Linked DNA regions of Methylorubrum extorquens. The protein of the gene in region 2 interacts with the protein of the main gene of each other region in a pairwise test. Links are inferred from orthologs where the notes say so. Each region holds a gene or a part of one and is shown on either strand. Other genes may lie near its edges.

The links.
Region 1: the proteins of J2W78_RS18540 (region 2) and J2W78_RS14880 interact in binary tests that used the Escherichia coli proteins (3 or more experiments, as listed by UniProt). The link is inferred for Methylorubrum extorquens from one-to-one orthologs.
Region 3: the proteins of J2W78_RS18540 (region 2) and J2W78_RS02820 interact in binary tests that used the Escherichia coli proteins (3 or more experiments, as listed by UniProt). The link is inferred for Methylorubrum extorquens from one-to-one orthologs.

Annotation. Positions count from the first base shown.
Region 1 is NZ_JALJXF010000001.1:3,143,438-3,146,590, forward strand. What follows is about bases 139-3,138. They hold J2W78_RS14880 (two-component system sensor histidine kinase NtrB), read right to left. Parts: upstream 2,206-3,138; coding sequence 1,072-2,205; downstream 139-1,071. Other genes in these bases: ntrC (nitrogen regulation protein NR(I)), read right to left, coding at 139-1,061; dusB (tRNA dihydrouridine synthase DusB), read right to left, coding at 2,205-3,138. Also shown: more of ntrC, read right to left, coding at 1-138; more of dusB, read right to left, coding at 3,139-3,153.
Region 2 is NZ_JALJXF010000001.1:3,957,320-3,960,209, forward strand. The notes cover bases 58-2,794. They hold J2W78_RS18540 (P-II family nitrogen regulator), read right to left. Parts: upstream 1,727-2,794; coding sequence 1,388-1,726; downstream 58-1,387. Other genes in these bases: J2W78_RS18535 (ammonium transporter), read right to left, coding at 58-1,255; J2W78_RS18545 (acyl-CoA thioesterase), read right to left, coding at 1,989-2,794. Outside these bases: more of J2W78_RS18535, read right to left, coding at 1-57; more of J2W78_RS18545, read right to left, coding at 2,795-2,867. UniProt on the Escherichia coli protein: Involved in the regulation of nitrogen metabolism. Regulates the activity of its targets by protein-protein interaction in response to the nitrogen status of the cell.
Region 3 is NZ_JALJXF010000001.1:571,344-574,797, forward strand. The notes cover bases 116-3,416. They hold J2W78_RS02820 ([protein-PII] uridylyltransferase), read right to left. Parts: upstream 3,103-3,416; coding sequence 316-3,102; downstream 116-315. Other genes in these bases: grpE (nucleotide exchange factor GrpE), read right to left, coding at 116-224; J2W78_RS02825 (aliphatic sulfonate ABC transporter substrate-binding protein), read left to right, coding at 3,262-3,416. Also shown: more of grpE, read right to left, coding at 1-115; more of J2W78_RS02825, read left to right, coding at 3,417-3,454.

The DNA.
Region 1 (3,153 bases), 810 kb from region 2 along the record:
TTGCCGGGCCAGCGGTAGCGCTTCAGCCGCTCCATCGCGTCGGCGTCGAGCGTCTTGCGGGTCAGGCCCTCGCGCTCCACCAGCACGAAGAAGTGGCGGATCAGGTCCGGCACGTCCTCCGAGCGCTCGCGCAGCGCCGGCAGGCGCAGGGGCACGACGTTGAGGCGGAAGAACAGGTCCTCGCGGAAGATCCCCTGCTGGATCGAGACGCGCAGATCCTTGTTGGTCGCGGCGATGATGCGGACGTTGGTCTTGATCGGTACGCGCCCACCGACGGTGGTGTACTCGCCCTGCTGAAGCACGCGCAGCAGCCGGGTCTGCGCCTCCATCGGCATGTCGCCGATCTCGTCGAGGAACAGCGTGCCGCCCTCCGCCTGCTCGAACCGGCCTGCCGAGCGCGAGAGCGCGCCGGTGAAGGCGCCCTTCTCGTGGCCGAACAGCTCCGATTCGATCAGGTCGCGGGGAATCGCCGCCATGTTGACGGGCACGAACGGCCCGGTGCGGCGGCGGCCGTAATCGTGCAGGGCGCGGGCGACCAGCTCCTTGCCGGTGCCGGACTCGCCCGTGATCATCACGGTGAGGTCGGTCGGCATCAGGCGGGCCAGCGCCCGGTAGATTTCCTGCATGGCCGGCGAGCGGCCCACCAGCGGGATGTCCTCGTTCTCCGGCCCGGCGCCGGGGGCGGGCGTCCCGCGGGGGCGTGAGAGCGCGCGGCCGACGATCGCGATCAGCTCCTTCAGGTCGAAGGGCTTGGGCAGGTACTCGTAGGCACCGCGCTCGGAGGCGCGGATCGCGGTCATGAAGGTGTTCTGCGCGCTCATCACGATGATCGGCAGTTCCGGCCGAACGCGCTTGATGCGCGGCAGCAGGTCGAACACGTTCTCGTCCGGCATCATCACGTCGGTGATGACGAGGTCGCCCTCGCCCTGGGCGACCCAGCGCCAGAGCGTCGAGCAATTCGAGGTGGTGCGAACCTCGTAGCCGGCCCGAGACAGGGCCTGGTTGAGCACGGTGCGGATCGCGGCGTCGTCGTCCGCGACGATGATGTGGCCGTTGGGCATGGCTCTCGACTCAGCGCTCCGCGGCCGATTCACGCCCGTCGCGGGCGCTCGACATGGGAAGGAGGATCCGGAAGGCGGTGCGGCGGGGGACGGGATCGCATTCAACGATGCCCCCATGGTCGCCGACGATCTTGGCCACCAATGCAAGTCCGAGGCCGGAGCCTTGCACTTTGGTGGTGACGAAGGGGTCGAACAGGTCCGACAGCATATCGGGCGGAATGCCTGGCCCGTTGTCGCGCACCGCGACCTCGATCGGCAGGCTGACGCGCTCGCGCGAGCCGGGGATCTGGAGGCGCAGGCCGGTGCGGAAGGCGGTGGAGAGTGTGATCTCGCCCTCGACCGTGTCCGTGCCGATCGCCTCAGCCGCGTTCTTTACGAGGTTCAGGATCACTTGGATCAACTGGTCCCGATTGCCGAGGACGGGCGGCAGCGAGGGGTCGTAGTTCTCGATGAAGCGGATGTGACGGGCAAAGCCGGACTGCGCCGAGCGCTTCACCTGATCGAGCACGCCGTGGACGTTGACGGGGCCTCGCTCCACCGGCCGCTCGTCGCCGAACAGCTCCATCCGCTCGACGATGCGCACGATCCGGTCCGACTCGTCGCAGATCAGGCGGGTCAGCAGCCGGTCCTCTTCGTCGCTCTCCTGTTCGAGGAGCTGTGCCGCGCCGCGGATGCCGGCGAGCGGGTTCTTGATCTCGTGCGCGAGCATCGCGCCGAGCGCCACCATCGAGCGGGCGGCACCGCGATGGGTGAGCTGCCGGTTCATCTTGTCGGCGATGGTGCGCTCTTGCAGCATCAGCACCACCGAGTCGTCCTCGTCGCGCAGGGGCGTGGCGAAGACATCGACGCTGCGCTCGGTCCCCGAGCGGGGCTGGACCAACTCCACCCGGTATTCCGAGACCGAGGAGCGGCGGCGGCGCACCTCGGTCACCAATGCGATGATCGGCGAAGAGAACGGGATGATGTCGCGAAGCCGCCCGCGCAGCATCAGCCGGGCAGAGGCGTCGAAGAACAGTTCGGCGGCGTGGTTGACGCGCAGGATGCGCTCGTCCGGCCCGATGGTGAGGACCGGCAGCGGCAATGAATTGAGCACCGCCTCGGCCGGCGGCAGGGATTCGGGAGCGGGCTCGTCGGAAAAGGGCATCAGGCCGCCTCGCCGAGGGGCGTGGTCGCCGCCCCGGCCGGTTCGAGGAACGCGCGCCGCAGGAGGCGGAGCGCCTCCGCCGGATCGTGGGTGGTGACGAGACGGCGCCGGTCGTCCGGGGGCAAACCACCTGCGATGTCGGCATAGGCGGCCAGATGCTTGCGGGCGTGGCGCACGCCCATCGCCGCACCGTAGAGCGCGATCAGCCCCTGATAATGCTCGGCCGCGACCGCCGCCCGCTGCTCGGCCGAGAGCAGCGGAGCCACGCGTCCGGCAAGCCCGGCGGCGATCTCGCCGACGAGCCAGGGACGCCCGACCGCCGCGCGCCCGACCATCACCCCCGCCGCACCGGATTGGCTGAGGCAGGCGCGGGCCTCCTCGACGCCGGTGATGTCGCCGTTGGCGATGACGGGGATGCGCACCGCCTCGACCACGGGACGGATCGCCGACCAATCGGCCCGGCCCTTGTAGAATTGCTGCCGGGTGCGGCCGTGAACCGTCACGCCGTCGAGCCCGATTGCTTCGGCGCGCCGTGCCAGTTCGGCGGCGTTGAGGCTCGCGTGGTCCCAGCCGAGCCGCATCTTCACGGTCACCGGTACATCGACCGCGCCGCGCACCGCCGCGAGAAGGCGCACGGCGTGGTCGAGGTCGCGCATCAGCGCCGAACCCGATTCGCCGCCGGTGACGGTCTTGGCCGGGCAGCCCATATTGATGTCGATGGCATCCGCGCCGTTCGCCACGGCGATGCGGGCAGCCTCGGCCATCGGTTCGGGGGCACAGCCGGCGAGCTGCACCACGTGCGGGTTCACCCCGGCGCCCTCGGCCCGGACCTGCGATTCGGCGTCACCCTTCGCCAGCTCGGCCGCCGCGACCATCTCGGAGACGACGGCGCTGGCGCCGAGTCGCTGAGCGAGGCGCCGCATATGCAGATCGGTGACGCCTGAGAGC
Region 2 (2,890 bases):
CGAGATCGGGCGAGACCAGGATACCCGTGGCGATGGCACCGAGGATGCCGCCGACGCAGTGCACGCCGAACACGTCGAGGGAGTCGTCGTAGCCCAGCGCGTTCTTCACGGTGGAGCACATCACGAAGCAGACCGCGCCTGCGGCGAGACCCAGAACGATCGAGCCCATCGGACCGGCAAAGCCCGCGGCCGGCGTGACGGCGACGAGGCCGGCAATGGCGCCCGAGAGCATGCCGAGGAGCGACGGCTTACCCTTGGCGGCCCATTCCACGAACAGCCAGGAGACGGCGGCCGCAGCGGTGGCGACGAAGGTGTTGATCATCGCCAGACCCGCGGCGCCGTTGGCTTCGAGGTTCGAACCGGCGTTGAAGCCGAACCAGCCGACCCAGAGCAGCGAGGCGCCGATCGTGGTCATGGTCAGCGAGTGCGGAGCCAGCAGGTCGCGGCCGTAGCCGATGCGCTTGCCGAGCATCAGGCAGCCGACGAGGCCGGCGATGCCTGCGTTGATGTGCACGACGGTGCCGCCGGCGAAGTCGAGGGCGCCCCACTTGAAGAGCATGCCGGCATCACCCAGCACCGCGTCGTACTCGGCCTTGGCCGCAGCGTTGGCCTCGCCACCAGCGGCGGCGAGCTTGCGGGCCGCATCGGCGAAGACGTCCGGGCCGCCCCAGTACCAGACCATGTGGGCCATCGGGAAGTAGATCAGCGTGACCCAGAGGATCGTGAACACGACCAGCGCCGAGAACTTCATCCGCTCGGCGAAGGCGCCGACGATGAGACCGGGGGTGATCATCGCGAACGTCATCTGGAAGCAGATGTAGACGTATTCGGGGATCACGACGCCATTGGAGAAGGTTGCCGCCACCGAGTTGGCGTCGACGCCCTTGAGGAAGGCCTTGGAGAACCCGCCGACGAAGTCGTTGAGGCCGCCGCCATTGGTGAAGGCGAGGCTGTAGCCGTAGGTCACCCACAGCAGGCAGACGATCGAGGCGATCGCGAAGACTTGGGTCAGCACCGAGAGCATGTTCTTGGTGCGCACGAGGCCGCCGTAGAACAGGGCGAGGCCGGGCACGGTCATCAGCAGAACGAGGATCGCCGAGAGCAGCATCCACGCCGTGTCGCCCTTGTTGGGCACCGGTGCGGCCGCAGTGACGGCGGGCTCGACCGTCGGCGCCTGCGCGAGCGACGGCTCGACGAAGAGGAGGCCGAGGGCGGCTCCTCCCAGTCCGAGCGCGAGAAGGTTACGAAGTTTCATGGACAGGAAGCTCCTGATCGCAGTGCGTCGAGCGTTGAGGAGAAAGGGTGGGCGGCGCGGCCGGGCGCGTTCCGCCGGAACGGGTGAAGTGCTGTCAGGGCATCGAAGAGGATTGCGATGCGGGACAGGGTGTCAGAGCGCGTCCGCGTCGGTCTCGCCGGTCCGGATACGAACCGCCTTTTCCAGCGGCATCACGAAGATCTTGCCGTCGCCGATCTGTCCGGTGCGGGCAGCGCCCGCGATCGCGTCGATCACGCTCGTCACGAGGTCGGCCGAGACCGCCACCTCGATCTTGAGCTTGGGCAGGAAGCTCACGGCATACTCGGCTCCGCGATAGATCTCGGTGTGGCCCTTCTGCCGGCCGTAGCCCTTGACCTCGGTCACGGTCAGACCGTGCACGCCTATGCCGGTCAGAGCGTCGCGGACCTCCTCCAACTTGAACGGCTTGATGATCGCCATCACGATTTTCATGGGCGGCGCCCCCTTTGTCCTGTCGTCTCACCGCCGGCCGCGCACGGGCCGAGACTCGGCGGTTCCGCGGGGATCGGAATGACCCCGCAGCCGGGCGCCCTCATTCAAGGACCGTGCCAAGCGGAACCATTTCCGCCTTCGCCTTGCTGCTCAGATCGTAAGCGACCTTTGGCGCCCCTTCGCGCAGCGATCCTACAAGAACTGCACTTTAAATAGGCACATCGTTTCTTCGCACGGCAGAATGCGCGTGAACCGGTCTGTTTCAGGCGCGCCGGGGACGGATCAGCCCTTCCTGTGCAACGGAGGCGACGAGCCGCCCTTCCTCGTCGTGGAACGTGCCGCGGGCAAAGCCCAGAGCGCCCGAGGCGCTCGGGCTCTCCTGCGAATAGAGCAGCCAGGAATCGGCCCGGAACGGGCGGTGGAACCACAGGGCGTGGTCGAGGCTCGCCGACTGGATGTCGGGGTCGAACACCGTGCGGCCATGGGGGATCAGCGTGGAATCGAGCAGCGTCATGTCCGAGGCATAGGCCAGCACCGCCCGGTGCACCGCGCAATCGTCCGGCAGAGGCTTCGTCGCGCGCATCCAGACATGGTAGCGCGCGGGCCGCGGGGTGCGGTCGCGATAGCGCTCGGCCTCGACCGGCCGCAGCTCGATCGGCCAGGCTTGCGTGAAGTAGGCCAGCATCGGCTCGGGCACGATGCTGGCACCATCCCGCACGAGGGCTCGCGCATCCGCGAGGTCGCCCGGTCCCGGCACGTCGGGACGACCGGCGGCGTGATCGACGCCGGGCTCCGTGACGTGGAAGGAGACCGACATGGCGAAGATCGCCCGCCCCTTCTGGATCGCCTTGACCCGGCGCGTGGTGAAGCTGCCGCCGTCGCGGATGCGCTCGACCTCGTAGACGATCGGCACCGCCGGATCTCCGCCGAGGAGGAAGTAGGCATGCAGGGAGTGCGGCGGGCGTGAAGCCTCGACCGTGCGGGAGGCCGCGACGAGCGCCTGCGCCACGACCTGCCCCCCGAACACCCGCGGCCAGCCGATGCGCGGGCTGGTGCCGCGGAACAGATCGGTTTCGAGGCGTTCCAGGTCGAGGATCGCGAGGAGCGTATCGACGGGATCCGGCCTGAGGGTATCGGACATGAGGACTTCTGCGGCTCTGCGAC
Region 3 (3,454 bases), 3.4 Mb from region 2 along the record:
ACCGCGTAGGTGCGGGCATCCGCCACCTCGCGCTCGGTGCGGCGGCGCAGGTTCTCCATCTCGGCCAGCGTGCGCAGCAGGCGATCCTTGAACTCGTCGCGCTCGGCGATCGCAGTGGCGAGCCCCTCCGAATCCGCGCCCGCCTGCGCGGCACCGGATTGCGGCGAAGCCTCCGCCTCCGCGCCGTCGTGCCGCTCCTGCTTCTCCATGTCGTCAGCCATCATCGTGCGATCGATCAGGTCTCGAAGTGTTCCGGGAAGGGGCTGATATCATTCGGGCAAACCCCGAAATCAAGCGCACCGCGCGGCGGACGGGTCAGAGTTCCCGCGGCGGCGGTGAATCGACGAGGGCGTCGAGCCCTTCCGCGCGGAGCGCGGCGACGTCGCTGGCGAACACCTCCATCACCGCGGCGCGGATCATCGCGAGGCGGTCGGGCTGCACCACGCGGGTGCCGGTGAGGTCGGTCACGTAGAACACGTCCACCGCCCGCTCGCCGAACGTCGCCACATGGGCCGAGGTGATGTTGAGGCTCAGGCGGTTGAGCCCGGTGGTCAGCTCGTAGAGCAGGCCCGGCCGGTCGAGGCCGGTGATCTCCACCACCGTCTCGCGGCTCGACAGGGCGTTGTCGATCGACACGTCCGGCGGCACGAGGAAGGTCTTGGGCGGCTGTTTCGGGTGCTTGTCGGCGACGAGTTCGGCGATCTTGATCTCGCCCTTCAGCGCTCGCTCGATCGCCGTGGCGATGCGGCCGGCGCGGCGCAGCTCGTCCTCGTCCCGTTCGAAGGCGCGGGAGATGAAGATCGAATCGAGGGCGAAGCCGTCGGTGGTCGTGAAGATCTGCGCATCGACGATATTGCCGCCCATGGTGGCGCAGGCGCCGGTGATGATGGCGAGCAGCCGCGGATGGTCGGGGGAATAGACCGTCAGTTCGGTCACGCCGCGCACCGGGTCGGTCTCGTAGGTCGTGGCGCTGGTGCGGCCCTCCTCCATGACCGTGCGCAGGAAGCGGGCGTTCTTGAAGTGGCGCGTGGAGTCCACCTTGAGCCAGTAGGCCTGGTTGTGGCGCCCGGCGTAGGCGTCGAACACCTCCGAGTTCCAGTCCGAGAGCTGCTCGCGCAGGGCCATCTGGATCAGTCGCACCCGGTCGGTGCGGGCGATCTCCGAATGGCCGCCGGACAGGACGACCTCGGTCTCGTCGTAGAGGGTGCGCAGCAGCGTGCCCTTCCAGGCCGTCCACACGCCGGGGCCGACCGCCTTGATGTCGGCGACGGTGAGGATGGCCAGCAGCTTGAGCCGCTCCAGGCTCTGCACCTCGCTTGCGAACTTCTCGATCGTCCTGCGGTCGGAGAGGTCGCGGCTCTGCGCCGTCATCGACATGAGCAGGTGGTGCTCGACCAGCCACGAGACCGTCGCGGTCTCCGCCTGGCTCAGGCCGAAGCGCGGCCCGAGCTTGCGGGCGATGGCGGCGCCGGCAATCGAGTGGTCCTCCGGCCGCCCCTTGGCGATGTCGTGGAGCAGGATCGCGACGTAGAGGGCGCGGCGGTTGTGGATCGTATCGATGAGGCGTGTGGCCAGCGGATGCTCGTCGCGCACCCGGCCGGAATCGATCGCCGCGAGCACGCCGAGCGAGCGCAGCAGATGCTCGTCCACCGTATAGTGGTGATACATGTTGAACTGCATCATCGCGACGATGCGCCCGAATTCCGGGATGAACCGGCCGAGCACGCCCGCCTCGTTCATCGAACGCAGTATCGTCTCCGGAGCGTTCTTCGAGGTGAGGATGTCGAGGAAGAGCCGATTGGCTTCCGCGTCGATGCGCACCGCGTGGGTGATGAGCTTGAGCGAGCGGTTGGCCAGGCGCGCCGCGTCCGGATGGATCGGGAGGTTGTGGCGGTCGGCGAGCCAGAACAGACGGATCAGGTTGACCGGATCGCGCTCGAACGTGTCCTCGCCGCGGATATTGACCCGGCCGTTGTCGATCCAGAAATCCTCCGCCTCGATCGAGGTGGCTCGGAAGCGGTCGCGGAAGCGGCCGATCCAGCGGTCGAGCACCGGCGTGCGCTTGGCGTGACGCGCCTCCAGCTCGGCGCAGACGATGGCGGTGAGGTCGCCGACATCCTTGGCGATGAGGAAGTACGCCTTCATGAAGCGCTCGACGCCCGAGAGGCCGCCGCGGGAGCCGAAGCCGAGCCGCTCGGCGATCTTGGGCTGCAGCCCGAACGAGAGGCGCTCCTCCGGCCGCCCGGTCACGAAGTGGATGTGGCAGCGCACCCGCCACAGGAACTCCTCGCAGCGCTCGAACAGGCGGTATTCGTCCGGCGTGAACAGCCCGGCATGGACCAGCTCGGCCTGGTTACGCACGCGGTAGGTGTATTTCGCGATCCAGAAGAGCGTGTTGAGGTCGCGCAGTCCGCCCTTGCCGTCCTTGACGTTGGGCTCGACGAGGTAGCGCGAGGCGCCCGCCTTGGCGACGCGGGCATCGCGCTCGCGGAGTTTGGCGTCCACGAACTCGGAGGCCGAGCCGATCACCAGTTCGGTGTCGAAGCGGGTGACCATCTCCTCGAACAGCGAGCGCGAGCCGAACAGGAAGCGGGATTCGAGCAAGGCGGTGCGGATCGTCATGTCGGCGCGGCCCTCGCGCAGGCACTCCTCCACCGAGCGCGTGGCGTGGCCGACCTTCAGCTTGAGGTCCCACAGCACGTAGAGCATCGCCTCCACGACGCTCTCGGACCACGCGGTCTGCTTGTAGGGCAGCAGGAACAGCAGATCGATGTCCGAGCCCGGCGCCATCGTTCCTCGGCCGTAGCCGCCGGTGGCGACGATCGCGAGGTGCTCGCCGGTGGACGGGTTGTCGTTGGGATAGAGGCGCCAGACCACGGCGTCGTAGATCGCCCGCACCACCGCGTCGGTGAGGCGGCTCAGACGCTGCGCGCAGGCGAGGCCGTCGCGTTCCTTCAACAGGAGCCGCTCGGCCTCCGCGTGCCCGGTCTCGATCACCTTGCGCAACTCCGGCACAAGGAGCCCTCGCAGCTTGGTCGGTTCGCGGGCGTCGCGGTCGAGGGAGGCGACGATCTTTTCCAGGACGGGAACGGGGTCGAACATGGCCGTCCCGTTAGCATGTAAAGCCGGCGGCGGCATCGGTCGGTTGCGTGCAACTCAGCCGTTCTGTTTCGCGGATTTTCGTTTGACGAAACGAACGAGACTGTTCTAGCCCTTACGGAGATCCGGGTGACAAGCCGGGCCGACACGGGAGACAGCCGCATGATCCGACGCCGCACCGTCCTCTCCGCATTCGCCGGATTGTTCGGCCTGTTCGCGACGGGTTCGAACCTGCGGGCGGCCGAGGTCTCCGAGATCCGGCTCGATTGGGCGACCTATAATCCGGTCAGCCTCGTCCTGAAGGAGAAGGGGTTCCTGGAGGAGGCGTTGAAGGCCCGCGGCATCAAGGTGCGCT